DNA from 2 places in the Pseudoalteromonas sp. S1727 genome. Region 2 is predicted to be linked to the other one. Evidence: riboswitches for the same ligand, from Rfam matches in the RefSeq annotation. Region 2 holds a riboswitch; the other holds the start of a gene.
The links. Region 2 has a riboswitch for lysine ahead of lysC (lysine-sensitive aspartokinase 3). Riboswitches for the same ligand answer to the same signal wherever they lie in the genome.
Positions count from the first base shown of each region.

Region 1 (12,301 bases), on a different contig from region 2:
ATGCTCGTTGCAGTCATAGCTGGGTTTGAACTTGAGATATCAAAATCCATATCTGCATATTCTAAACGTGCGCTCCAGTAATCGTTAAAACGATAACCTAGCTCAGCACCCCAACCCGTTGAATCATCAACATTAGTACCAGCACTACCACGAACATTTTCCCATGATGCATCATAGTAATCGCCAAAAGCACCGATAAAGAAGCCTTCTTTTTCAGCCGCGAAGCTTGAAGCGCTAGTTGCAGCTAGTGCTAAAGCAATAGTAAGAGATTTAAGTTTCATGTTTCATTCCTTTCCATTAAAAATACCTAAAGGCCATTTGGCCAAACTCGCTCTAAGATAGATGATGACCAATTAATCCAAACTTAATAAGCCTATAGAAACTGAAATTTATAGTGAAGTCCAATAGGTTGGAACAACACAAAATACGACAATACCTATATCAATTCTTAACTCGCTAGATATTTCGCGAGCTCTCAAAATTATTTAACTCATTTCAAACTTCGACAAATTAATTGATTAACAATAAGAATACTACAATTATTTACGGCTTTATTACTTTAAATCAAGTTTAAATTCACTTTAATTAAAAGCGAAAAATGATTAAGTAGTCAAGAGTAACATCATACAGTGTTAGCCCGTTTACTCAAAAAGTAAATATTGGTAGGTATTTTAAAAGCAAAAAAAAGTCGACTTGAGTTAATCAAGTCAACTTTCTAAAAGCTAAAGTTGCTGAGTTAAAATGTTAAAGCAACTTTAGCTCAGTAAATAAAATTATTTGCGAAGAACTTTAACTCGTTCAACACTCTTAACCTGAGCTTCTACTCGGCGATTTTGTGCGTGAGCTTTAAGTGTGTTTGCTGTATTCAACAAACGCTCCTCACCATAACCAATAGTAGATACTCTTTCAGATGAGATGCCATCTTTAATTAGTACATCTGCTACATCTTGTGCACGTTTTTTAGATAATTGCATATTGTAATCAGCATCACCTACAGCTGAAGCATGACCTTCTAATAAAACTGATGTTCCATCGTTTTCTTTCATAAACGCGGCTAAATCAGCAATATCATCAAAATAGCCATTTGGTACTTCGGCAACATCGTGCGGGAATGTAACTAACAATGCCATTGTTACTTCTTTATCTTCATACAATGTGCAACCGTTATCATCAACGGCATCAGTCGTCGGTGTATTAGCACATTGGTCATCAGCATCGATAACACCATCATTATCACTGTCCATAGGACCCGCCACTACTGGCGCTGGCTCTACTGGCGCAGGTGCTGGACTTTGGTCACCAAAGATATAACTAAGACCTAATTTAGCACCAACATCTGTGTAGCCACGGTCAAGACCTTGATATAGAGAAGTTTCAGCATTAAAAGCAAAATTATCTGTAAAATAATGTTGGTAACCTGCACCCAGATTAGCAAACATTAAATCTTCATCTACAACATCAAGATTTTTCAAACCAAAGATCCCGTAGAAAGGGCCGCCATTGATATGGTATAGGCCATCAATACCGTAACGTTTTCCGTCCATACTTGTTGCAGTCATCGCAGGGTTTGAGCTTGAGATATCAAAATCCATATCAGCGTATTCTAAACGTGCGCTCCAGTAGTCGTTAAAACGATAACCGATTTCCGCCCCCCAACCTGTTGAATCATCAACGTTAGTGCCTGCACTGCCTCGGACATTTTCCCATGATGCATCATAATAGTCGCCGAATGCACCTATATAAAAGCCTTCTTTATCGGCTGCGAAACTTGAAGCGCTAGTTGCAGCTAGTGCTACAGCAATAGTAAGTGATTTTAATTTCATTGTTTCCTTCCCATTTTCACAATTAAAATTGTAGCTAAGTGACCCTAGCTCTTAACATTTAACCTGAGTACAAAGAGATTTGTTAATCATTACTTAACGAAAACGCTTGAATTGTGTTTTTGTCAACTAAAGTGGTTTTAATACAAACAGTAATAAGTATAGACGAGATAAAAGACTTTACCTAACCTACAGCTAAATCACCCAAACATAACACTAAAAAAACCTCCCATAGTCAGTATTTACAGTGATAAGCGCACTTTAGTACGCGTGTAAATTTTAAAACTCTCACGTGTATTATATTGGTTAATTTTAAATCAACAAGTAGGAAGCGTATTTATTTCTTATGAAAGATTAATGAATAACAGTTAATAATCAGCCTAAAGTAAGCAAAGTAAATATCTCCTCACAATAATGACTTACTTTCAGTGAGGAGCGATATAAATAGGAATATACTAACTCAGCGTGGTGCGTCATCAGGTACCACAAAATGTCTGATAATTTAGTTCATTTTTAGGGGCTAAAGTCCATGACTCTTTTACTTGGGATTGATATGGCTGTTGCAATGCATGCAAATATTCGTTCAATATGGGACTGTGCTGCTGCCGCGTAAAATCTTGTAAGATATCTTCAATAATATGATTGCGCGGGATCAATTTTGGATTCACTTTACTCATTATAAAGTAGCTGTCGGTAGATGTTCTTTGTAACCAACTCTGTGACCACGTAGTTAACTCTTGAGGTATATCACTATTACCTTGCAATGATTGCGTCAACGCATTAAAAGTATTGGTGTAATCAAGTTGGTGCGTTTTCAACAACGTTAGTAGCTCGGAAACTAATTCTTTATCCCCTACTTGCTCACCATCAAGTCCCAGCTTCTGCGCCCACATTTGGCTAAATGCATGATTAAACTGCTCAGCAAAGCCATTAATAATTGGGCTTAATAAGGCTACCGCTTGCTCATCATCGCTACTGATCAAAGGCATTAAACTTTCGGCTAAACGGGCACAGTTCCAATTTGCAATATTTGGCTGATGACCAAAAGCATAACGCCCTTGACGGTCTATAGAGCTAAATACGGTATCAAAATCAAACTTATTCATCATCGCACAAGGGCCGTAATCAATGGTTTCACCGCTAACTAGCGTATTATCGGTATTCATCACGCCATGAATAAAACCAACTCGCATCCAACTCACCACAAGGGCTATTTGTTTTTCAACAACCTTAGCTAAAAATGCTAAATAGCGCTCAGCGCCAGAAGTCGTTATTTCAGGATAATGTCGCTCAATGGCTAAATCAGCCAAGGCCCGTAAACCTGCAACATCTCCTTGTGTGGCTAAATACTGGAATGAGCCAACTCGAATGTGACTGCTGGCAACGCGGGTTACAATTGCTCCCGGCTGAGGTGGTTGTCGGTAGACGGTTTCGCCGCTGGCAACAACCGCCAAACAACGTGTAGTGGGTACGCCGAGTGCATGCATGGCTTCACTCATTATATACTCACGTACAGCAGGACCGATTGCACAACGGCCATCACCACCGCGTGAAAATGGCGTAGCGCCCGAACCTTTCAACTGAATGTCCCATAGCTGTTGCTCTTGATCTGTCACCGCCCCTAGTAAGTGTGCGCGACCATCTCCCAATCGCGGTGAGAAATGACCAAACTGATGCCCAGAATAACCCAGTGCAACAGGTTCTATGTTACTGTTACTTTGATTACCAGCAAAAATGTCTGCACGTTCAGCGCAGGCCACATCAATATTAAGCTGTTGAGCTAAAACATCGTTCCACAACAATAATGTGGGTGCTGCAACGACACTAGGAAAATCTGGTACTGCAAAATCATCTGCAATCTGGGTATAGCGCGCAACGAGTTTCATGGTATTCCTTAAGCTTGGGTTGTTTGTATGCCAACGCGGTTATCACCCACGCTGTACGCGAGAATTAAGCTTAGCTCTTGTAAACTTAAACCGCTTTGCTGTTGTAACTCATTAAAAAATGCTTGCGCCGCAGCTAGTGACTTTTTAGTTTGTAGGCCACCATCAATTATTTTATGCGCCCGCAAATAACTTTCTACGTCACGAGATAATAAAAAGGTATCTTTACCAAGAGCACGTAATGCATAAGGTCCTGTGTTACCCCCTAAACGTGCACCGTGCTTTTTTAAATATCCCCACAAACCAATTATGTCGTCTGTTGGCCAATCGGCAATAAATTGACTAAAACTACCATGTTCTGTGGCAACATCATGGATCATATAAGCGTTATGTGGAATGGTTTGTACTTTTTTAAAGTTACGCACAATTCGCTCATCACTGGCTTTTTGCTCGAGCATATCCGGTGGCATCATGAGTAACTTTTCGACACTGAAGTCCCAAAAAACGTCACGAAAGCCAGCCCATTTATTGTTGATCACCGACCAATAAAAACCACTTTGAAAAACCTTGCGGGTAAATTCTTCAAGCCATACATCATCAGGTAGAGTCCGTAATTGTATTGCTGTTTTTGGAGCCACAAGCAATTGCTGTAACATTGCTTCGCCACCTTTTCTCTGTGCCGCTCGTTGATATATATCTTGAAACTTTTCCATCATTCACTACCACTACTGTTATTAAGCTTACTGTAACGTTATTTACGTTGTAAAAAAATGTCAGGAGCACATTGCAGGGTAAATTAACTTAAAAATATCCATCCTTGACACCTAGACGGCTAAAATGCTTTAATCTCCGTCATTACCCCTATTTAAGGTGTGAGTTTTTCTTAAAACTTGCGCTGTGGGCTAGAAGAGGTGCGTTATTCAGGTAGCGTATGTGAGGAGCACAAAACTCCAATGATCATACGTGAGGGGAATTAACGCCGAGAAGTAACACTTTTTGTGAAGGGTTATTTCGGGCGACTGGGTTGAATCCCAGCGACTGTCACCAATAACAGCAACGCTGTTAATTTGTTTGGTGGAGAGCTTCTGGTCTTAGCATAATAAGGCCATTGCGCCCTATTGTATTAAGCCCATTCGCTCTTCGAATTATTAGTTCGAACGACGTTAATGCGGCTCCAATCATAAAAGCTTCCTTAACTCTTCGAATAATTTATAAGTTCGTGAGAGATGATCAACAACTTTAATTTAAACAACTACCCATTATGGACCGCGCTTGTCACCCCTTTTACAGATGCAGGCGACGTCGACTATGGCGTACTTAACCAGTTAGTTGCACAACAACAAGCAGCTAACAATGGTATATTACTACTTGGCAGCACCGGAGAAGGTCTTGCCTTAACATTAAAAGAGCAGCAAGCGATTGTTGAGCACGTATGCCAATTAGCACCAACCGTGCCACTGATGGTTGCCGTTGGCGGTATGAACCTAAAGCAACAAATTGCGTGGGTTGAATACTGCAATCAACTTCCTATTCACGGCTATTTACTTGGCTCTCCTGTGTATGCAAAACCAGGTGTAGTTGGTCAAACTCATTGGTTTGAAAGCCTGCTCAATGCCAGTAAGCACCCTTGTATGCTTTATAACGTGCCAGGGCGTAGCGCCGTTGCGATCCCTCCTGAGGTCATCAGTAATTTAAAAGATCATAAAAATTTATGGGCACTGAAAGAAGCCAGTGGCGACATAGCCAAATTTGAAGGCTTTAGAAAAGTAGCCCCTGATTTAGCAATCTTTAGTGGTGATGACGCGCTAATGCCTTACTTTGCACAAGCAGGCGCGAAAGGCTTAGTGTCAGTTGCTGCCAATGCATGGCCTGAGCAAACCCATGAATTTGTGAGACGTAGCCTTAGCGGTCAACACCCCAATTTATTTGCCGACTGGTCTCAAGCGATTCAAAGCTTGTTTGCCGTGGCAAACCCTATTCCCGTTAAAGTATTGATGCATTTACAAGGGCGTATTCGTAGCCCGTATTTACGTCCGCCTTTAACGCATCTTGAGTTAACACAAACTGATTGCATCAGTCATGCAAACAACACCATTTTATCTTGGCATTAAACACAGGTTTTTATAATGAGCTGGTTAGAACTATTAAATAATTTAGAATCGGGCGCAGTACGCGCAGCAACACAAGACGAAAGCGGCCAATGGCATGCAAATGTTGACGTTAAACAGGGCATTTTAGAAGCGTTTAAAAACGGCACTAATACTGAATTCCCAGGTGGATTTGTTGATAAACACAATTTAGCACCACAAGGTTTTACAGCCGATGCTGGCGTTCGTATGGTACCTGGTGGCTCAAGTGTACGCCGTGGTGCGCACGTAGCTAAAGGTACGATCATTATGCCACCAGCGTACGTGAATATTGGTGCATTTATTGACGAAGGCACTATGGTTGATAGCCACGCCTTAGTAGGTTCGTGCGCGCAAGTAGGTAAAAATGTGCATTTAAGTGCAGCGGTACAATTAGGCGGCGTACTTGAGCCAATTGGTGCAAGCCCAGTTGTGGTAGAAGACGATGCATTCATTGGTGCAGGCTGTGTGATTGTTGAAGGCGTAGTCGTTAAAAAAGGCGCTGTACTTGCACCGGGCGTGCGTTTATCAGCGACTATTCCTGTTTATGACTGTGTTAACGAGCGTCAACTAGATAAAGGCGAGCCAATTCCAGAATACGCGATTGTTATTCCTGGCTCTCGTCCTGCATCTAACGCCTGGGCGCGCGAACAAGGCTTGAGCATGTCATGCGCATTAATCGTAAAATACCGTGATGAACAAAGTGATGCGTCATTACTTCTTGAAGAGGTTTTACGTTAATGACCTTTTTGAGCACGCCAGTTAAAACCGCCATTGATGAGTTATCAACTCAGCTTGATACACCATTTTTTGTTTACGATCTTGATACCCTAAACACGCACTTAGCGCGTTTAGTGGCACAAACTGAAGTAAAACTTTGGTATGCCGTAAAAGCTAACCCGTTATCTAAAGTGATACAGAGCTTAGATAGCGCAGGTTTTAATTTTGATGTGGCAAGCAAAGGCGAACTTGAGCAAGTACTAGCACAAGGTATTAACAGCGAGCGCGTGCTCAACACTGGGCCTGCAAAGAGCCCAAAACAAATTAAACACTTTATTGAGCGTGGCGTACGTATTTTTGTGGCCGAAAGTCTCAATCAAGTTCGCTGGCTAAATGAGCAGGCGCTTGCTCAACAATGCCAGCTTCAGGTTTTACTACGCGTACAATTACGCTGGCCTGAGGGCGAAAAAAACCCACTGGGTGGCGATAGCCTAACGCCATTTGGCTTAGGTTGTGATGAATGGCAAGCACTCTACATTCATGACTACCCTGCACTTAACTTTGACGGCCTGCATATTTTCCAATGGGGTAATATGCTTAGCAGTGACAAACTCGCCGAGCTTTGGTCACAAATGGTCGCGCCATTACAACAACTCGCAGCTGATTTAAATATCAATTTAAAAGTACTCGATTTAGGTGGTGGTTTAGGCATTCCTTATACATTAGATGCCCCTACTCTAAGCTGGGACGCATTAATAGCAGCGCTTGCAAAAATTAAGCGTGATGCAGGTGTTGAACAATTATGGATGGAACTAGGCCGCTATGCTGTTGGTGAATGTGGTCATTACGCAACTCCAGTGGTTGAAAGCAAGCTTAATTATGGTCAACAGCAAGTGATTTTAAGTGGCGGAATAAACCACTTATTGCGCCCTGCGGTAACCAGCCAAGACTTCCCTGTGCGACTATTGCGTGAGTCAAACGCAACAACGCAAGCGATGAGTTTGTATGGCCCACTGTGCACAGCACTTGATTGTTTGGGTGAACACCAATTACCCAATGATTTAAACGAGCACGACTGGCTGGTGTTTAGTCAATGTGGTGCGTACGGCTTTACCGAAAGCATGCCGTACTTTTTATGCCATGAACTTGCCGCCGAGTACGTTTTACAAAACGGTGAGCTTCACTGTATTCGTCAAGCAGAAGATGCCAGCTACTATTTAAGGTAATTGATATGAGTATTACAACAGCTATCAGCCAAGAAAACATCGTAGTTGGTGAAGTTGCAAACGGCCTGCCACTCACTATTCCTGTTTATCGCTTAAAAGGCGATGGCAGCGGACCAAGTGTGTATGTGCAAGCCAACATGCATGGAGCAGAAGTACAGGGTAATGCGGTTATTTACCAGTTACTCGAACAACTTAAACACCATAAACTTAAAGGCGATATTACCTTAGTCCCGTATGCTAACCCCATTGGTTGTAATCAAAAATCAGGGGAATTTACCCTTGGTCGCTTTGATCCAATTACCGGCACTAATTGGAATCGCATGTATCACTGCACTAGCAAGCTTGCAACTGAGTTTGCCGAGCAATACGCGGATGCCGATGATCAGACTTTAAAAAGCGCCTTTAAAGCAGCACTTATCGATGAAATAGATCAGCTATTAACGGGCCCAGCTTACCGTTTAACCACTGGTAAACGTATTGCCCTGAATTTGCAAAAATTAGCTCATCAGGCTGATATCGTTCTGGATTTACACACCGGCCCAATCTCAAGTCAGCACTTGTATTGCCCAGATTACGCCAAAGACAGTGCCCGCTATTTTAATATTCCCCACGTATTGTTTATTCCAAACGACTTTGATGGTGCAATGGATGAAGCCAGTTTTTGCCCGTGGTGGCAGTTAACTGAAGAATTAGCAAAGCAAGGCCGTAAGTTTAATGTGCAGGTTGAAGCGTTTACCGTTGAGCTTGGCAGCCAAGAAAAAATTGATTTGAGTGCCGCTCTCGATGACGCAAATAGCATTTTAAGTTATCTAAATTATAAACAAGCATTCGTCGATGCACCGTATCAACCAAAAATGATGAAGCGCTACGGCTGTAATTTAAATGATTACCTTGCTTACTATGCGCCTATGGGCGGCATGGTTGAGTATATAGCGCCACTAGGCGGGTATATTAAAGCCGGTGAGCCGATTGCTAAAGTGCTACGCATGGAGCGCTATTTAAGTGAACAACCTTTGCAAACACTAACACTTGATTGCGATGCCATCGCAATTTTGCACTTTGCTTCAGCAAGCGTAAATCAAGGCACTGAGCTATATAAGTTTTTTACCAACGTATTTGAGCTTTAAGTTACTTCCCATTGAAAGCTCAACCCTTCTCATTGCGTGAGAGCACGATTATCCAATTGGAAAACGTGCATTGAACAGGCGGCTTCGGCCGCTTTTTCTTTGTATTTATGATCGAAAAGCGCCACAATCACGTAAGTTCAGTAGCAATTCACTGATATTCAGTTACAGTCAATAGTGGATAAATTGTAAAAATCGCAATTTTCAATATTTCTATGACACTGAAATTAGTTAACTTTAATTTATTCGAAATACACAATAGCGACTCTCTATTTGATTTTATCAAAGGAATAATAATGACTTGGCACTATGGGATCTTATTCACTGCACTATTATCAAGCACCGCATTTGCGCAATCAGAACCGGCAACAAAAACCAACGAACAAGATGATGAGCTTGAGCTGGTAAAACAATGTATTTTAAACGAGGCAATTGGCGGCTCTGACGAAATGACACTAGCGCAATTACGCGAAAAATGCTCATCATTAGAGGAAAGTAAGCAAGTAACAGCACTGGATAAACGCAAAGCGCGTGAAGAAGTCAGCCAAAAAAATCGCAATGTGATCACCCCACATAAACGCAATTACATTTTACCGCTGTCGTATGTTTCTAATCCTAATACTAGGCCATTTAGTAGCTTAAATGAACTATCTGAGGACAGCGATGGCGAGCCACTCGATAACTTAGAAATAAAATATCAATTGTCGATTAAAGTCCCTTTGTACAATGACTTTGCAGATAAAGATCAAGCCATTTACTTTGGCTTTACTCTACAATCATTTTGGCAATTCTATAATGATGATATTTCATCGCCATTTCGTGAAACCAATTATGAACCTGAGATTTTTTGGGTTAACTACCTAGACCCGGAAAATGTACTGTGGGGCGATGAAATGGCCATTGCAATCGGTTTAGTTCACCAATCTAATGGTCGTAGCCAACCTAACTCTCGCTCATGGAATCGTATTTATGCCGATTTTATTTGGGAGAATGAAGGATTTGTTTTTAGCTTTAAGCCTTGGTATCGCATTCCTGAAGATGAAAAAGAAAATCCACTGCAGGCTAAAGGTGACGATAATCCAGATATCTATAAATATATGGGTTACTTTGAATTTTCTGGCGCATACCGCTACGAAGACCATGAGTTTAGCTTTATGACTCGCAATAACTTAAATTCGGATAACCGCGGCGCAATTCAATTAGATTGGTCATTTCCTTTATGGGGCCGATTACGCGGCTATGCACAATACTTTAATGGTTACGGTGAAAGTTTAATTGATTATAACGCTGATATTGAACGTATTGGTGTGGGTATATTGTTAACTGATTTACTTTAAAAATAAGTTACTGTAAAAAACAAGGCCAAGCTAATGCTTGGCCTTGTTTTATCACTTAATAACTTTAAACGTACCTTCAAATTCAGCGACTAACACATTGCCATCAAAGATTTCTACTGGCACTAAATAGCTTGCCTTACCTTCCGACTCTAACTCGGCTAATTTACCTTTACAGCCGCTTAAATCAACACTGCCACGCGGTTCATTATTCAGCGGTTTTAAATACTTAATATTTGCATCAGCCAATACGATATTGCCTTCAAGGCCTGCTTCTTTAAGTGCTAAGTATGTTGCCCCCCAGCCAGTTAGCGTCGCTAAACTATAAATAGAGCCTGCAAACATGGTGTTATGCAAGTTTAAATTCGCATTAAGATCAGCACTGGTGGTAAATTGCCAATCTGTGTAGCTTTCAACTTTAATACCCATCGCATCACTAATTGGAATCGATTCGCGCCACGTATTCTGTAGCACTTGAGTCCAATTAGGATGGCGGAACCAACCTGGCTCAGACGGTTTTTGTTTCACCATCTTCCAATGTTGAACATCGTTATAAGCTAGATGCGCTTTTTCTTTAAGCTCATAACCATGGCGCTTATAAAACTCCAGCGCGCGCTCGCGAGCAAATAAAACGAGTTCATCGGCATCTTGGGTCCAAGCTATTTTCTCAAGCTCATGTAGTAGACGACTACCAATATGCTGGTTACGATTCCCTTCAGCAACTGCCATATAACGTACTTGGGCTTGTTGTTGATTATTAAAATGCAGCCGTGCAACACCTAGTACAACACCTTCTTTATTTTTAATAAAGCGGTGCTCAGCATCTTGCTCTAAATCGTCCTGCTCCGAGCCACGCGGCTCATTCCATGGCGCACGTAGTACTTGCCAACGTAATTGATAATAAGCTTGCCAATCTTCGCTACTTTGTGGTGTTGTCACCTGAAACATAATCACTCCTGTTGTGCTAATACCGTACTATAAAACGCTGTCGCTTACTGCTAAAAATAATATCAACAGAATACGGTAATTTGTTATTGCGACCTACCATACTCCATCTGATAAAAACTTGGAATACGACTTTGGTGAGCAAAGTAAAATACCTGTATATCACAAAAATTGATATGCAGACTGGCGCTTTAAATTGACTCAGCTATGCTGATGTAACTATGGAACATTTTTTTGAAGACAACGGGGCAGTAAAGCACAGCTTTATCGAAGATTGTCACCGTCTCGGACATCTACTCTATTGGCACAAATATGGCGCCGATTGCATTCAAGTGCGTCAACATAAGCAATTACGTTGGCTATTGATCAACGAAACCTTACAATCCGTGGTTGAAAAAAGCCGACCGAGCCACTTGCTGTTCCCTCATCTACAGTTTTTAGCACAACTATGGCAACCTCTTACAGCACCAAAATCAGTGCTTGAACTCGGACTTGGCGGGGGGGCTATTCGTAATTACTTACAACACACTTACCCTGACTGCCAACTGATGTCGGTAGAAAAAAACCCCAATATCATTCACTGTTATAAACGTTTCTTTGGCGGTGACCATGCCTTAAACTTGCGCTGTTTTGATGCGGAAGCGGTGCTTGAGCAAGGGCAAGAGTATGGTTGGATCATCCTTGACTTGTTTAGCCAACTCGATGCGCCACTGTTTTTATACAAACATCGCTTTTATGAAAAATTACGTAGTGTCTTAGCTAAAAACGGCTACCTGTTTATTAATTTTTTATCACAACATGATTCACAACTGAAACAATTAGAACACTTACTGATCACCACGTTTGGTAAAATTCCGAGTATTGAGAAAATCCCAGGTTACGCAAACCATATAGTAATGATCAAAAAATAACGTTTATTTAAACAGAGTACGTTACACGGCTAAATTAAATGTCACAGGCCCATCATTGCATAAACTCACCTGCATATCCGCAGCAAACTGCCCCGTTGCAACAACCACCCCAGCCGCTTTTGCTTGGCTAACAAAATACTCATAAAGCTCATTTGCTTGAGTAGGGGTTGCTGCAGAAGAAAAACTTGGCCGCATGCCTTTTTTAGTATCTG
Region 1 is NZ_PNDT01000048.1:13,810-26,110, forward strand. Features, by position in the region: gene CWB85_RS12055 (OmpA family protein) at 1-281, opposite strand, end outside; gene CWB85_RS12060 (OmpA family protein) at 774-1,823, opposite strand; gene CWB85_RS12065 (protein adenylyltransferase SelO) at 2,297-3,706, opposite strand; gene CWB85_RS12070 (DNA-3-methyladenine glycosylase I) at 3,715-4,416, opposite strand; lysine riboswitch at 4,602-4,796, shown strand; gene dapA (4-hydroxy-tetrahydrodipicolinate synthase) at 4,930-5,814, shown strand; gene CWB85_RS12080 (2,3,4,5-tetrahydropyridine-2,6-dicarboxylate N-succinyltransferase) at 5,830-6,570, shown strand; gene CWB85_RS12085 (PLP-dependent decarboxylase) at 6,570-7,775, shown strand; gene CWB85_RS12090 (succinylglutamate desuccinylase/aspartoacylase family protein) at 7,781-8,902, shown strand; gene CWB85_RS12095 (phospholipase A) at 9,196-10,236, shown strand; gene CWB85_RS12100 (bifunctional GNAT family N-acetyltransferase/hotdog fold thioesterase) at 10,288-11,181, opposite strand; gene CWB85_RS12105 (spermidine synthase) at 11,400-12,089, shown strand; gene dtd (D-aminoacyl-tRNA deacylase) at 12,111-12,301, opposite strand, start outside.
Region 1: linked by a shared signal. The riboswitch ahead of dapA (4-hydroxy-tetrahydrodipicolinate synthase) and the one ahead of lysC (lysine-sensitive aspartokinase 3) in region 2 are both predicted to bind lysine.

Region 2 (12,301 bases):
ACGCCATTTTTGCGTACTAAACCGAGTACCTTAGCGGCTTGACGAGTGATCATATTATTACGGCGTAACTCTTCGCGCAGTGGCATTAACATATCAGCGCTTTTACGTAAGCTTTCTCGACCAACAAGGTGCATCTCTAAAATACGGGTGCGCAATCGCTCCAGCATACGTTTGTCTTGATAGGCTTTACCGCTGCGTTCAATACTTTCTATTTGGCTGCTTATCTGGGATTCAATAGTATTAAAACAGGCATGAAAACTACCGCGAATATCCACCATTTCTAGCATCGGTTCAATATATTCGTCAAAGGCTTCAATGACTGCTTGGTAACGTTTTTGCAGCGATTGAACAGCGTTATTCGCTTTAGCTTGTTCAACAATATTTAAAATTGCATTTTCATTGTGAGCAAATAACTTCATTATTTTGCGCACCCGATCATCCATAATGCGACTAAAGCGGCGCATTTCGTCGTAGTCTTCAATATTACCCGCATTATCTAAGCGATCGCCTAATCTGGCTAAATCGTCAACCAACACAGTGATCTCTTGTGCTAAACCTAGATGCTCTTCTTGTAATAAAAAAGTAGCAAAGTCTGCGATCGCACGGTTAATTTCTAGCTGCGATGACTTAGCTAATGGAATAATAATATCTTGGTTTAAAAGTCGGTTGGTTTCTTTGTATATGCGTTCATTTGACCATGTTGGCTGTTTTTGTTTGATCGCATTTTGTACGTCTTTTAGACTGAAGTCGGCCATTTTAAAACGTTTAAATAGCAGTTCTAACATTCCCCAGTGCTCTGTAAGGGTATTTAGCAACTTTTTAGCTGGGATCATAAAACTCCAAAAATCCTAATTTATACTGTGTTAGCTAATTTTTAAGCTCACAGTGATTAGTCGAATAAAAGTAAATTTACAATAGTTTTACACAGTCTTTGGTGCTAGACTGCGCGCCGTGTCGACCTGCGGCATATAGCATACAATTTTTACATTTTTATAAAGGTTGTTCAAACACCATGGTAACTACAATTATCCTAACCCTGATAGCGTTAGCATTTGTGCTCATCGTTATAGAGGATATTATCCATGTAAACAAGGCCAAAACCACGCTTTTCTTTGGTACTTTATGCTGGATTATCTTATTTATCTCGCCGCTCAACGGGGAAAGCCCCGAAAATGTACAACATCAACTTGATCACAATATTTTAGAGATTGCCACATTATGGTTGTTTTTAATGGCTGCAATGACCTTTGTTGCCTATTTAAACTCCAAAGGTTTTATCCAAAATATTGTGCACAGAGTCATGCCCAGTGCTATAAGCGAACGCAAGCTGATGTTTTTGATTGGTGGCTTTTCATTTTTATTCTCGTCGATATCAGACAATATTACCGCTACATTAATTTCGCTTGCGGTGGTTATGTCGTTAAAACTCGATCCGAAAAAGCTCATTAAATATGCCACCTTAATTATTTTTAGCGTGAACTCCGGTGGTGTATCACTGATCACCGGTGATGTGACGACATTAATGATTTTCCTTGATGGTAAAGTCAGTATTGCTAACTTATTGTTACTGGTCGTGCCGGCACTTGCAAGTGTGGCGTTGCTGGCGATTATGCTGTCGTTTGGCTTAAATGGTGCTGTTGAGTTCACCAAACAAGAAGAGCGCCGTATTGAAAAAACCGATATCACCATCGCGGTTATTTTCTTATCAACTATTATCGCTACACTGACTTTCAGCGTACTTTACCACGTACCGCCGTTATTAACTTTCCTCTTTGGTTTATCGTTAATGTTTTTAGTTGCGCAATTCTTAATGCGTAAAAAAGACGTAAATAAAAAAATCATCGATTATATCCGAGAAATAGAATACGACACTTTGCTGTTCTTCGTCGGTGTGTTGTTACTCGTAGGGGCGTTAAAAGAAGTGGGCATGCTAAGCAAGTTCACGCACCTTTATGAGTTAATGCCAGCGCAGTATGCGAACTACCTAATGGGTATTTTATCAGCCGCAGTTGATAACGTACCGCTGACGGCTGCATTACTTAAAGCCGAGATTGTGATGAGTCCGCAGCAATGGCTATCGTTTACTTATGCAACTGGCGTAGGTGGCTCTATGCTAATTATCGGCTCTGCGGCCGGTATTATTGCTATGAGTAAAGTAAAAGCGCTCACATTTATGAGTTATTTACGTATGTCTGTGTATCTATTAATCGCGTATACAGTCGGTTATATTGGCTCATATATAGCAGGTAGCTTGATTTAATAGCTTTTATTATTAAAACAACTTGACAGCTAGACGTCTAAACGATAACTTTCAAAGCCCACTTTATGTGGGCTTTGTTATTTTAATTGATAATTAGAGAATGCAATTAATCTAACATTCAGAAGAGGTGCGGTATTTAGGTACTTAATGTGAGGTGACGACTGCCTACGACCATTAAGGAGGGAAATATTCGCCGAGAAAAACAACTGCACGTCACAGTGGTTTTTCGGTTTATGGGGCTGAATCCTCAAAACTGTCACCAATTAGGTGGAGAGCTTCTGGCAGTGGACTTTTCTTATCGAGCACCCCCTTGCCAAGTTCTTCTTGTTTTATCGTGGTATGATTGCCACAAAAGGAGACGACATGAATACCCAATTAGCTGCTAATAATGAACAACAGTCAGCGAAAAATCAAAAATCAGATATCGTAGTAGCAAAATTTGGCGGCACCAGTGTGGCTAATTTTGATGCAATGAGCCGTTGCAGTGAAATTATTGTAGCCGATAACAATGTACGGGTAGTGGCAGTTAGTGCCAGTGCTGGCGTGACCAACCACCTAGTAACATTGTGTAAAAATGATATCTCATGTGATGAGCGCGCTGAAAATATTGCCGGCGTAGTAGCGATTCAAGACGCGATTTTAAATGAGTTGTCACTTGATGCTGATTTAGCTCATGGTTTTGAAGAAACACTAAAAGCATTTAAAGCCTTAGCAAGTGAAGGGGTTAAATCAAAACAACAACAAGATGAACTCCTGAGCTTTGGTGAGCGTTTATCATCGTATTTATTTACCCAAGTGCTGCGTTTAAATGGCTTAGAAGCTGTTCGTTTTGATGTTCGCCAAGTGCTTAAAACTGATAGCCAGTTTTCTAAAGCAACGCCAGATGTTGCAGCAACAGCTGCGGCAGCAAGAGAGCATTTAATTCCGCTTTTAAAAGATCATGTTGTAGTTACTCAAGGTTTTATTGGTAGTGACGCGCATGGACAAACAACCACGCTTGGCCGTGGCGGTTCAGATTACAGTGCGGCATTATTAGCCGAAGCAATCAACGCGAAAAGTGTTCATATTTGGACAGATGTAGTGGGTATATTTAGTACTGATCCCCGTTTATGTGCCAAAGCGACTCCGATTGCGCGTTTAAGTTTTGATGAAGCGGCTGAAATGGCGACCTTTGGCGCTAAAGTATTGCATCCTGCAACTATTTTACCTGCGAGCCGCAGCCACATCAGTGTATTTGTAGGTTCAAGCCGTGAGCCGGAGCGAGGCGGTACCTGGATCGAACGTGAAAAATCACAATTACCAGGTATTCGTGCTGTTACGCAACGTAAAAACCAAATTTTGTTAACCCTAAAAAGCCCTGAGATGTTACTAGCAAGTGGCTTTTTAGCCCGTGTATTTACTATATTAAGTGAGTTTAATATCTCGGTTGATTTGGTAACCACCTCAGAGATAAGTGTGGCAATTACGTTAGATAATGCGCCAAATGCGTCGCGCCCTGAACTTGATCAAGAGTGTTTAGACAAGCTTGCTGAGTTTTGCCATGTATCGGTTGAAAACAATCTTACACTGGTGGCACTGATTGGTTCACAAATTCAGCTACAACAGCAAGAAGTGAACCTAATGAACGTATTAAGTGATTTTAATATCCGCCTAATTTGCCACGGCGCAAGTAAACATAACTTGTGCTTTTTAGTTGAGCAAAGCGAGTCAGACTTAGTTGTCCAAGCTATTCATAGTCGTTTATTAGAAGCTCAGCACGGCGCGTAACGAGTCAATAGAATTTACCACAGAGCACTGCCAGTCAGTGCTCTTTTCACTTACTACACTAATATCAAACTCATTATATTGGCAGCTCACCGCCGCTAAGTTTGCTTGCGTCAGCTCAGTAAATACATTGGGGCTTAAGAGTTTGGCAATGGGCCGAGACGTAGCTTTCGCCAGCGCTTCTTTTAAAGTCCAAATTCTAAAAAAACGCTCAGCGCCTTGGTATTCATTTTGCGTAATTAAATTGACCTCATCGATATGATAAAAATGCTTAGCGAGTTTTTCAAACGGGCGCTGTAAGTTTATTTTTTCAATATCAAAGCCAAATTGAATTCGGTCGATATTCAATGCCGCACCAACAAAACCATTTGAGTGCGACAGGCAACTACTTATTACTGTGCTACTACCCGCTATATGGATGAGTAATTTACTACTAGACTCGTCAAATTCAGAGCTTAGTTGATTTGCAGGTAGAGTGGTAAACTCAGGGAAACTGCGTTTTACCAAATACTTAAGTAATAACCGTGTTGCTAAATACTCTTGCTTTGCTTTATTACTCTTACGGCGAGTGAATACCGTAAGTTCAAAAGGGCTTAATAATGTGTTTAGATTGAATTCATCAACATTTAATAACTGAGCATCAAATAACAAAATTGTTTGTGTATTGAGTGACTGTACAGTGTGCTCAATGATATCTAGTTGCTTTTGAAAGAATAACGCAGGCATAAAATCCACAATTAAAGTGATAAAAGAATAAATATGTTTATATTTTGTGCGGTTGTGCACGGGTTATTTAAGCCAAGGCAAATTTATTACTCACTGACTGTGAAATATGGTTTAATTCACAACAATGAAAATAATAACAGATTTGTAGATGTATGGCACAATTGCGTGATGGTTTTCAAAGCCGCCTTGGCTTTGTTTTAGCAGCGTCTGGCGCTGCGGTTGGATTGGGTAATATTTGGGGATTTCCTACGCAAGCGGCGAATCATGGCGGCGGTGCGTTTTTGCTGGTTTATTTTATTGTTATATTTTTATTGGCTCTGCCTGCTTTATATACTGAATTATATTTAGGTCATCAAGCTCAAGCTAATCCGGTTAAAGCGCTTAAAAAAGCATGGCAAGCTCAAGCACCAAATGTAGGCGCCGCAGCAGGTTATTTAGGTTTAGTGGGCGCCATTGTCATGTTGAGCTTTTATTCAATCGTGGCCGGTTGGATGCTAGCCTACGCGCTTGAGCCAATAAGTACATTCTTAGGCTTTAATGAATTAAGCCTGTTTCTACAAACTGACTCGATGGCACGTAATTTTATATTTACACCATTGATGCTGCTCCTCACCGCGAGCATTATTCTCAAGGGGGTTAAGTCAGGTATTGAAACCTGGTCACGCCGTTTAATGCCACTGTTATTAGTATTACTTGTGGGGTTAATTGCCTATATAGCAACCCTTGATGGTGCCAGCGAAGGTTTTGCAGCCTATTTAGTGCCTGATTTTAGCCAAGTGCTCGAGCCAAGCTTAATTATTGCTGCAATGGGACAGGCGTTCTTTTCGCTGTCGTTAGGCGTGGGTTGTATGATGATTTATGGCTCATATTTACAGCCTGATGCGAATTTACCACGCTTAACAGCCTCGGTTGCCTTGCTTGATACCGGGGTGGCATTTTTAGCGGGCCTATTAATTATTCCAGCTATTTATGTAGCGCAGCATAACGGCGTACAAGTATTTAGTGATGGAAAACTAGTGGGCGAGGGGCAGTTAATTTTTGCAATTTTGCCGCAGTTATTTAACACCATGGGTGAAGTTGGCTTGTTAGTTGGCTTACTGTTTTTTGTATTAATGTCGATTGCATCGCTGACTTCAACAATTTCATCAACCGAAATACCTGTCGCCTTTTTAGTTGAAAATCATCAAGTTGAACGTAAAAAAGCCACTTTCTTAGTGAGCTTGACGGTTCTTGCTGCTTCATCGCTGATTATCTTTAACTTTGATTGGTTATTTGGCTTAGTGATCATGGTGCTTACTCAGTACCAATTACCATTAATGGGGCTATTTTACTTTATTACCGTAGGGTGGTTATGGCACCGCGGCAATCAACTACATGAAGCAGCAACAGGCATGCGTTTTTGGTTTGCACAATACATCCGTTTTGTATGTCCGATACTAATGACCGCGGTATTCGCCAATGTAGCATTTGGTTGATAATTTAGCCGTCAGCCGTCAGTTTTTTAGTTTTAAGCGTTAGACTATAAGGTATAAGAGAATACACGCAGCGTTAACGCTGCGTTTTATTCAAGGAGGAATTATGAACATAGATGTGAAAGTACCGGTCTTTCCAGACTCAATACGCACAGCAGACATCGCAAAGCTTTATGTTAGTGAAGGTCAGCTAGTCTATGCCGGTGATGTGCTATTTGATGTTGAGACTGAAAAAGTCGTTTTAGAAGTTATGGCGGATTACAGTGGCATTATTGAGAATATAACGATTGCCAATGGTGATGCCGTTACTGGCGAGCAAGTTGTCATGACTATAAAACAGCTTGCCGACAGCGAACTGCCAGCACGACCCACAGCTCAACAGCTTCCACCGCGAGTAGACGGCTCAGAGAAAGACGCTATTGCTTCTCCTTGGTTGGCTAAACTAAATAAAAGTTTCATTATTGCTCTAGCAGTCGGCGCTTTAGCTATCCTTTTTGTGCTTGGGAAATAGCTAACATGACCAAATATGTAAGCCACCCACTATATGGCAGCGAGCCAATTCCTTCAGGTAATAGCTATACAAAGCAAGAAATCGATAATGCCCATTGGCGCTATAAAAGTGTCCGCTGTTTTCCAGAAACAGCAATTCCCGCAGCAACCGAAAAACAAAGTTACAGTGTATATCCAAGGCAACTCTACATTGATATAGAAGAGAACTGTGTTGATTGTCACAGAGCATTTATATTTTTTGCGAAAGAGCAACAATACTGGTTTGAACAATTAAAATTTTGGATTGATGCACATGCGATTAAGTGCTTTGAATGCCGAAAGAAAACCCGTGCAATAAACCGGCTGCAAATTAGCTATGCAAACTTAATCATTAAAGAACATCGCACGCCAGAGGAAACCCAATTGCTCAAATCCAGCGCGCAACAGCTTTTTGATTTAGGCGTGATCAACAAGGTAAATAAACTAAACGCTATTCGTAAAATGTAAGTATTAGTAGTTGAGCCTTAACTTGAACTGTCAGATTTGATCAGCAGAAATCAATCAAATCTGAGAGTCGCATTTGTGTCCAGACTGTGTGAAAACTCTGATCACCTTTTGGTCTAAGTATCTGCTGCTTATGATCGATTAATCTATACATTTAGTTCACTTAATATACTGATATTTATATAATAAGACTATTGATTCAGTCGAGGGTTGAGGCAATATGTCAAAGTTTATAAGCGGTGAAAGTCGTGACCAATCAACGTTATTTCCAGAATCGTTGGAAGATTACGTCAGTGAAGATAATACGGTCAGAGTGATTGATGTTTTCATTGAGGAACTAAATCTAGCTGAATTGGGGTTTAAAGGATTAACCTTAAAGTCCACAGGCCGCCCTAAGTATCATCCAGCCACACTATTAAAGCTTTATCTTTATGGTTACCTCAACCGTATTCAATCATCTCGCCGATTAGAAACCGAATGCCAACGCAATATTGAACTGATGTGGCTACTTGGTAAGTTGGCACCCGACTTTAAAACGATTGCTGACTTTAGAAAAGACAACGGAGGCGGTATAAAAAATGTGTGCAAAACGTTTGTTGAAGTCTGCCGTCGCCTGAATATGTTTGAGAAACCAGTTGTTGCCATCGATGGTAGTAAGTTTAAAGCTAGCAACAACAAAGGCAATAATTTTACGCCAAGCAAAGTTAAATTTCACATCGACCGAGTCGAAAAGAATATTGAACGTTATCTTGAATTACTTGATGAAGCCGATAAAGAGCAAGCTAACGTCACAAAAATTAAAGCCACAAAAGAGAGGCTAGCTGACTTTCGCAGCCAGTTAAAAAAACTATACGAGATTAAAGAACAAGTTGAAGCTCATCCTGACAAGCAAATATCCACTACTGATCCTGATTCACGTTTAATGAAAACTCAAGGTTTTACAAGAGTTGTGAGTTATAACGTGCAAAGTGCGGTTGATACCAAGCACCACCTCATAGTGGCGCATGACGTGACCAACGTGCCAGATAGAGGTCAGCTTGCGTCAATGACAAAACTCGCACAAGAAGCATTGCGCAAGAAAGACATACGGGTATTAGCAGATAAAGGTTACTTCAGTCAGCCCGATATAAAAGATACTATCGATTTGGGTGCAGAGCCAATCATGCCCAAGACGGATACATCGTCCTCTGAAAAGAAAGGGATATTTAACCGCTCACTCTTCAAATACGATGCAAATAAAGACATTTACTTATGCCCCGCTGGAAATGAACTTCAAAATCGAATGCAAGTATTTGAGCAAGGTAAATACCTTGATGTTTACTTCAATTACATTGCTTGTCGAGATTGTAAAATAAGAAGTCAGTGCACTAACTCTAAAAAAGACCCTAGGCGAATAAGGCGGTGGGTGCATGAGGTTCTGACAGAAGAAATGCTTCAAAAGCTAAAGAATGAACCTGAATTGATGCTTCATCGAAAGCAAACTGTTGAGCACCCCTTTGGCACAATTAAACTCTGGATGGGAGCTACCCACTTACTAACACGAGGTTTAAAAAGCGTGGGGACAGAAATAAGTCTTCATGTTCTGGCTTACAACTTCAGAAGAATGATAACAATTATGGGAGTTAATGATCTAAGTAAAGCGATTAGAGTAGCGTTGCCATAGCAGTTTCGCTCGCGCGGAGAAAATTGTGATACTGAGAAAAAATCGATCGCAACCATCTTAGATGGTTTCAAACTAAGAACATACTTAAGACAATTTATTAAAAATTAGTTTTTACACAGTCTGTGTCAATAGGGGACAGTTGTAACGCCGCAATATGGGCTATTAAGTATGCCTAAAATTAGCGAAAAATGCGCGCTGGCCTAGCTTTAGACGTCATAGTCATGATTGCCTTGTTATTTGCTCGTACTACACTCTGAACTTTGTAAATATTGATTTGGCAACCCAAAGCACAATGGAATAAATAAGCACTATAGCAAAAAGCATTCCCGACAACCCTAAAATAACAACATGAGTTGGAATTTCCCGTAAGGGTTTATTAACGTCAACGCCCAATAAATCTCCCGTATAGTGTGCTAAATACACGAATGAAAAAGTGGCTAAAAAAACTAGAAATGTATATACAAAATAGCGAATTATTTTAGCTTTGAAATTGGGTGCCGCATCAAACCTGTAGTTAAACTTATTCAAGTATTTCCGAATCCCTTTAGTACATATAATAGCTTGTTAAACACCATTTTGGTGGTTTATAACACACCCAAACGGCATATATTACATACTCTTATAATTTCACCAATAATTACTTTTGTATACAAGTAATTAAAATAGCTCGGAATCAAGCTTGTTATTTTGCACCAATACAGCTGTTAATAATGATATCGGACAAGATTAGGATTCTACTCATCAAAACAGGAACGAGTTTAACTTTTTCAATGGCCGCTTTTAATTAATAACAGCCTTTAGCAAAGCTAACTTGGTTGATTTTTTCTGCTCTGGTTTTTAAACTTTGATCTAGCATCTAGCATCTAGCATCTAGCATCTAGCATCTAGCACCGAACCTCATTTCACTTCATTACGCAGAGGGAGTTGATTGGCTATTTCATGGGCGTTTTGTATTGTAGTTTGGGCTATTTCGCTCAGGGCTTCTTTGGTGAAAAAGCCTTGATGCCCGGTGACTAACACATTAGGAAAACTCACTAAGCGTGAAAATACATCGTCTTGCATGATTTCGTCGCTGCGGTTTTTAAAAAATAGTTCAGATTCTTGCTCGTAAACGTCTAGTCCTAAATAACCGAGTTGCTTATTTTTCAGTGCAATAATACACGCTTTACTGTCAATGAGCGCGCCACGGGAGGTGTTAATTAGCATTGCGCCTTGCTTCATTTTAGCAAAAGCGTGCTCATTAATAAGGTGATGTGTTTGGTCGTTAAGCGGGCAATGTAAAGAGATCACATCACTTTGGCTTAATAATGTATCAAGGTCGCAAAGTGTATACTCACCTTGTTCGGCATAAGGATCACACACTAATACATTGGCACCAAAGCCATTGAGAATATTTATTAAGGCAAGACCAATTTTTCCACAACCAATAATACCAATGGTTTTTTTGAATAAGTTAAAACCAAGCAAACCGTTTAAATCAAAGTTATCTTCACGAATACGGTTATACGCTTTATGGGTTTTACGATTTAACGTGAGCATTAATGCGATGCAGTGTTCGGCAACGGCTTCTGGACTATAGGCCGGTACGCGGCATACTTTAATATTATGCGCTTTAGCGGCAGCTAAATCGACGTTATTAAAACCTGCGCAGCGTAGTAAAATAGATGTTACACCAAGTGCGGCAATGTGTTTTATTACCGCCTCATTGACTACATCATTTACAAAAACACAAACGGCATTAAAGCCTTGACACAAAAGCGCACTTTGTTCATTGAGAGCTTGTTCAAAGTGGCTGATGGAAATGCCTGTATAGTTAAGTAAACAGGCATCAAAAGACGCCTGATCATATTTCTGCGAACTGAAAAGCGCTATTGTCATTTGCGTCATTAAGGGTACTCTCTATCACCATTTTTAAGGTTTCGGGTTTAGTACGCGGTGCGTAGCGAACTGATAACTGTCCCTCAGAGTTTATAAGAAACTTGGTAAAATTCCATTTTATAGCACGATTTTGTGCAATTCCTCGGGTGTGAGCTTTTAGATAATTGAATAACGGGTGAGCCTCAGGGCCATTCACCATTACTTTACTAAATACCGGAAAACTAACATTAAACTGTTGTTGGTAAAAGTCTTTAATATCAGCATTGTCGATCGGCTCGTTGTAATCAAACTGATTACACGGAAATGCCAGCACAATAAAACCACTGGCTTTATATTGCTGATACAGCTTTTCTAGTGCAGCTAATTGCACCGAAAAATTGCAATTACTGGCGGTATTAACGATTAAAATGGTTTTACCTTTTAATTGGCTAAGAGAAAAATCCTCGCCGTTATAAAGTGGGGCGCTGAATTGATAGATGCTATCCATAGTGTACCTGCTGTGAACCGTCCATGAAGAAATTTAATGAAGACTTTTTCATTCGCTTTTTTACTATTCGGTTGAGATAATCAAAGTATCTTTTTAAGTTACCACTGAATTAGGACAGTTTTATGTCAATGAATGTTTCGTTTATCGGTTTAGGTGTTATGGGTTATCCAATGGCGGGTCACTTAGTTAATGCAGGTCATACTGTTACCGTATACAACCGCACTACAGCCAAAGCAGAGCAATGGGCACAGCAATATTCGGGCGAAGTGGCACTTACCCCTGCACTTGCAGCCAAAGGCGCGGATATAGTGTTTATGTGCGTAGGTAATGATGACGACTTACGTTCAGTGGTTTATGGCGAAAATGGTGTGCTTACTGGCATGGCTGATGGCACTATATTAGTGGATCACACTACAACGTCTGCTGAAGTTGCACGCGAAGTGTCTGCAAAGGCGGCATTACAAAACATCGCGTTTATTGATGCGCCGGTATCAGGTGGTCAAGCGGGGGCCGAAAATGGTGTACTCACGGTAATGGCTGGCGGTGATGCTGCGGTGTTTGCAAAAGTACAACCCGTGATGGCGGCATTTAGTCGCTTTAGCCAATTATTGGGTGAGGTAGGCTCTGGTCAATTATGTAAAATGGTGAATCAAATTTGTATTGCAGGTGTTGTGCAAGGTTTAGCCGAAGGGTTACATTTTGCCAAGCAAGCAGGCCTTGATGGCGAAAAAGTAATTGAGACTATCGCAAAAGGTGCGGCAGGCTCTTGGCAGATGGAGAACCGTCATAAAACAATGTTAGCGGGTGAATACGAATTTGGTTTTGCAGTCGATTGGATGCGTAAAGACTTAGGTATTGCCCTTGATGAAGCAAAAAGCAATGGCGCTACGTTACCGATGACTGCAACGGTTGATCAATATTACGCTGATGTACAAGCCCTCGGTGGCGGCCGCTATGATACGTCAAGCTTGTTAGCGCGTATTGAAGCACTGCATAAAAATTAATAACTTTAATTGTAGCTTAGCGCCTTAAATCATATTGACTAAGGCGCTTTATTT
Region 2 is NZ_PNDT01000019.1:4,704-17,004, forward strand. Features, by position in the region: gene CWB85_RS06130 (MksB family condensin complex protein) at 1-833, opposite strand, end outside; gene nhaD (sodium:proton antiporter NhaD) at 1,013-2,260, shown strand; lysine riboswitch at 2,375-2,546, shown strand; gene lysC (lysine-sensitive aspartokinase 3) at 2,624-4,027, shown strand; gene CWB85_RS06145 (4'-phosphopantetheinyl transferase family protein) at 4,004-4,750, opposite strand; gene CWB85_RS06150 (sodium-dependent transporter) at 4,903-6,225, shown strand; gene CWB85_RS06155 (biotin/lipoyl-containing protein) at 6,329-6,733, shown strand; gene CWB85_RS06160 (zinc-ribbon domain containing protein) at 6,739-7,218, shown strand; gene CWB85_RS06165 (IS1182 family transposase) at 7,436-8,878, shown strand; gene CWB85_RS06170 (2-hydroxyacid dehydrogenase) at 9,776-10,756, opposite strand; gene CWB85_RS06175 (glutathione peroxidase) at 10,722-11,243, opposite strand; gene CWB85_RS06180 (NAD(P)-dependent oxidoreductase) at 11,366-12,247, shown strand.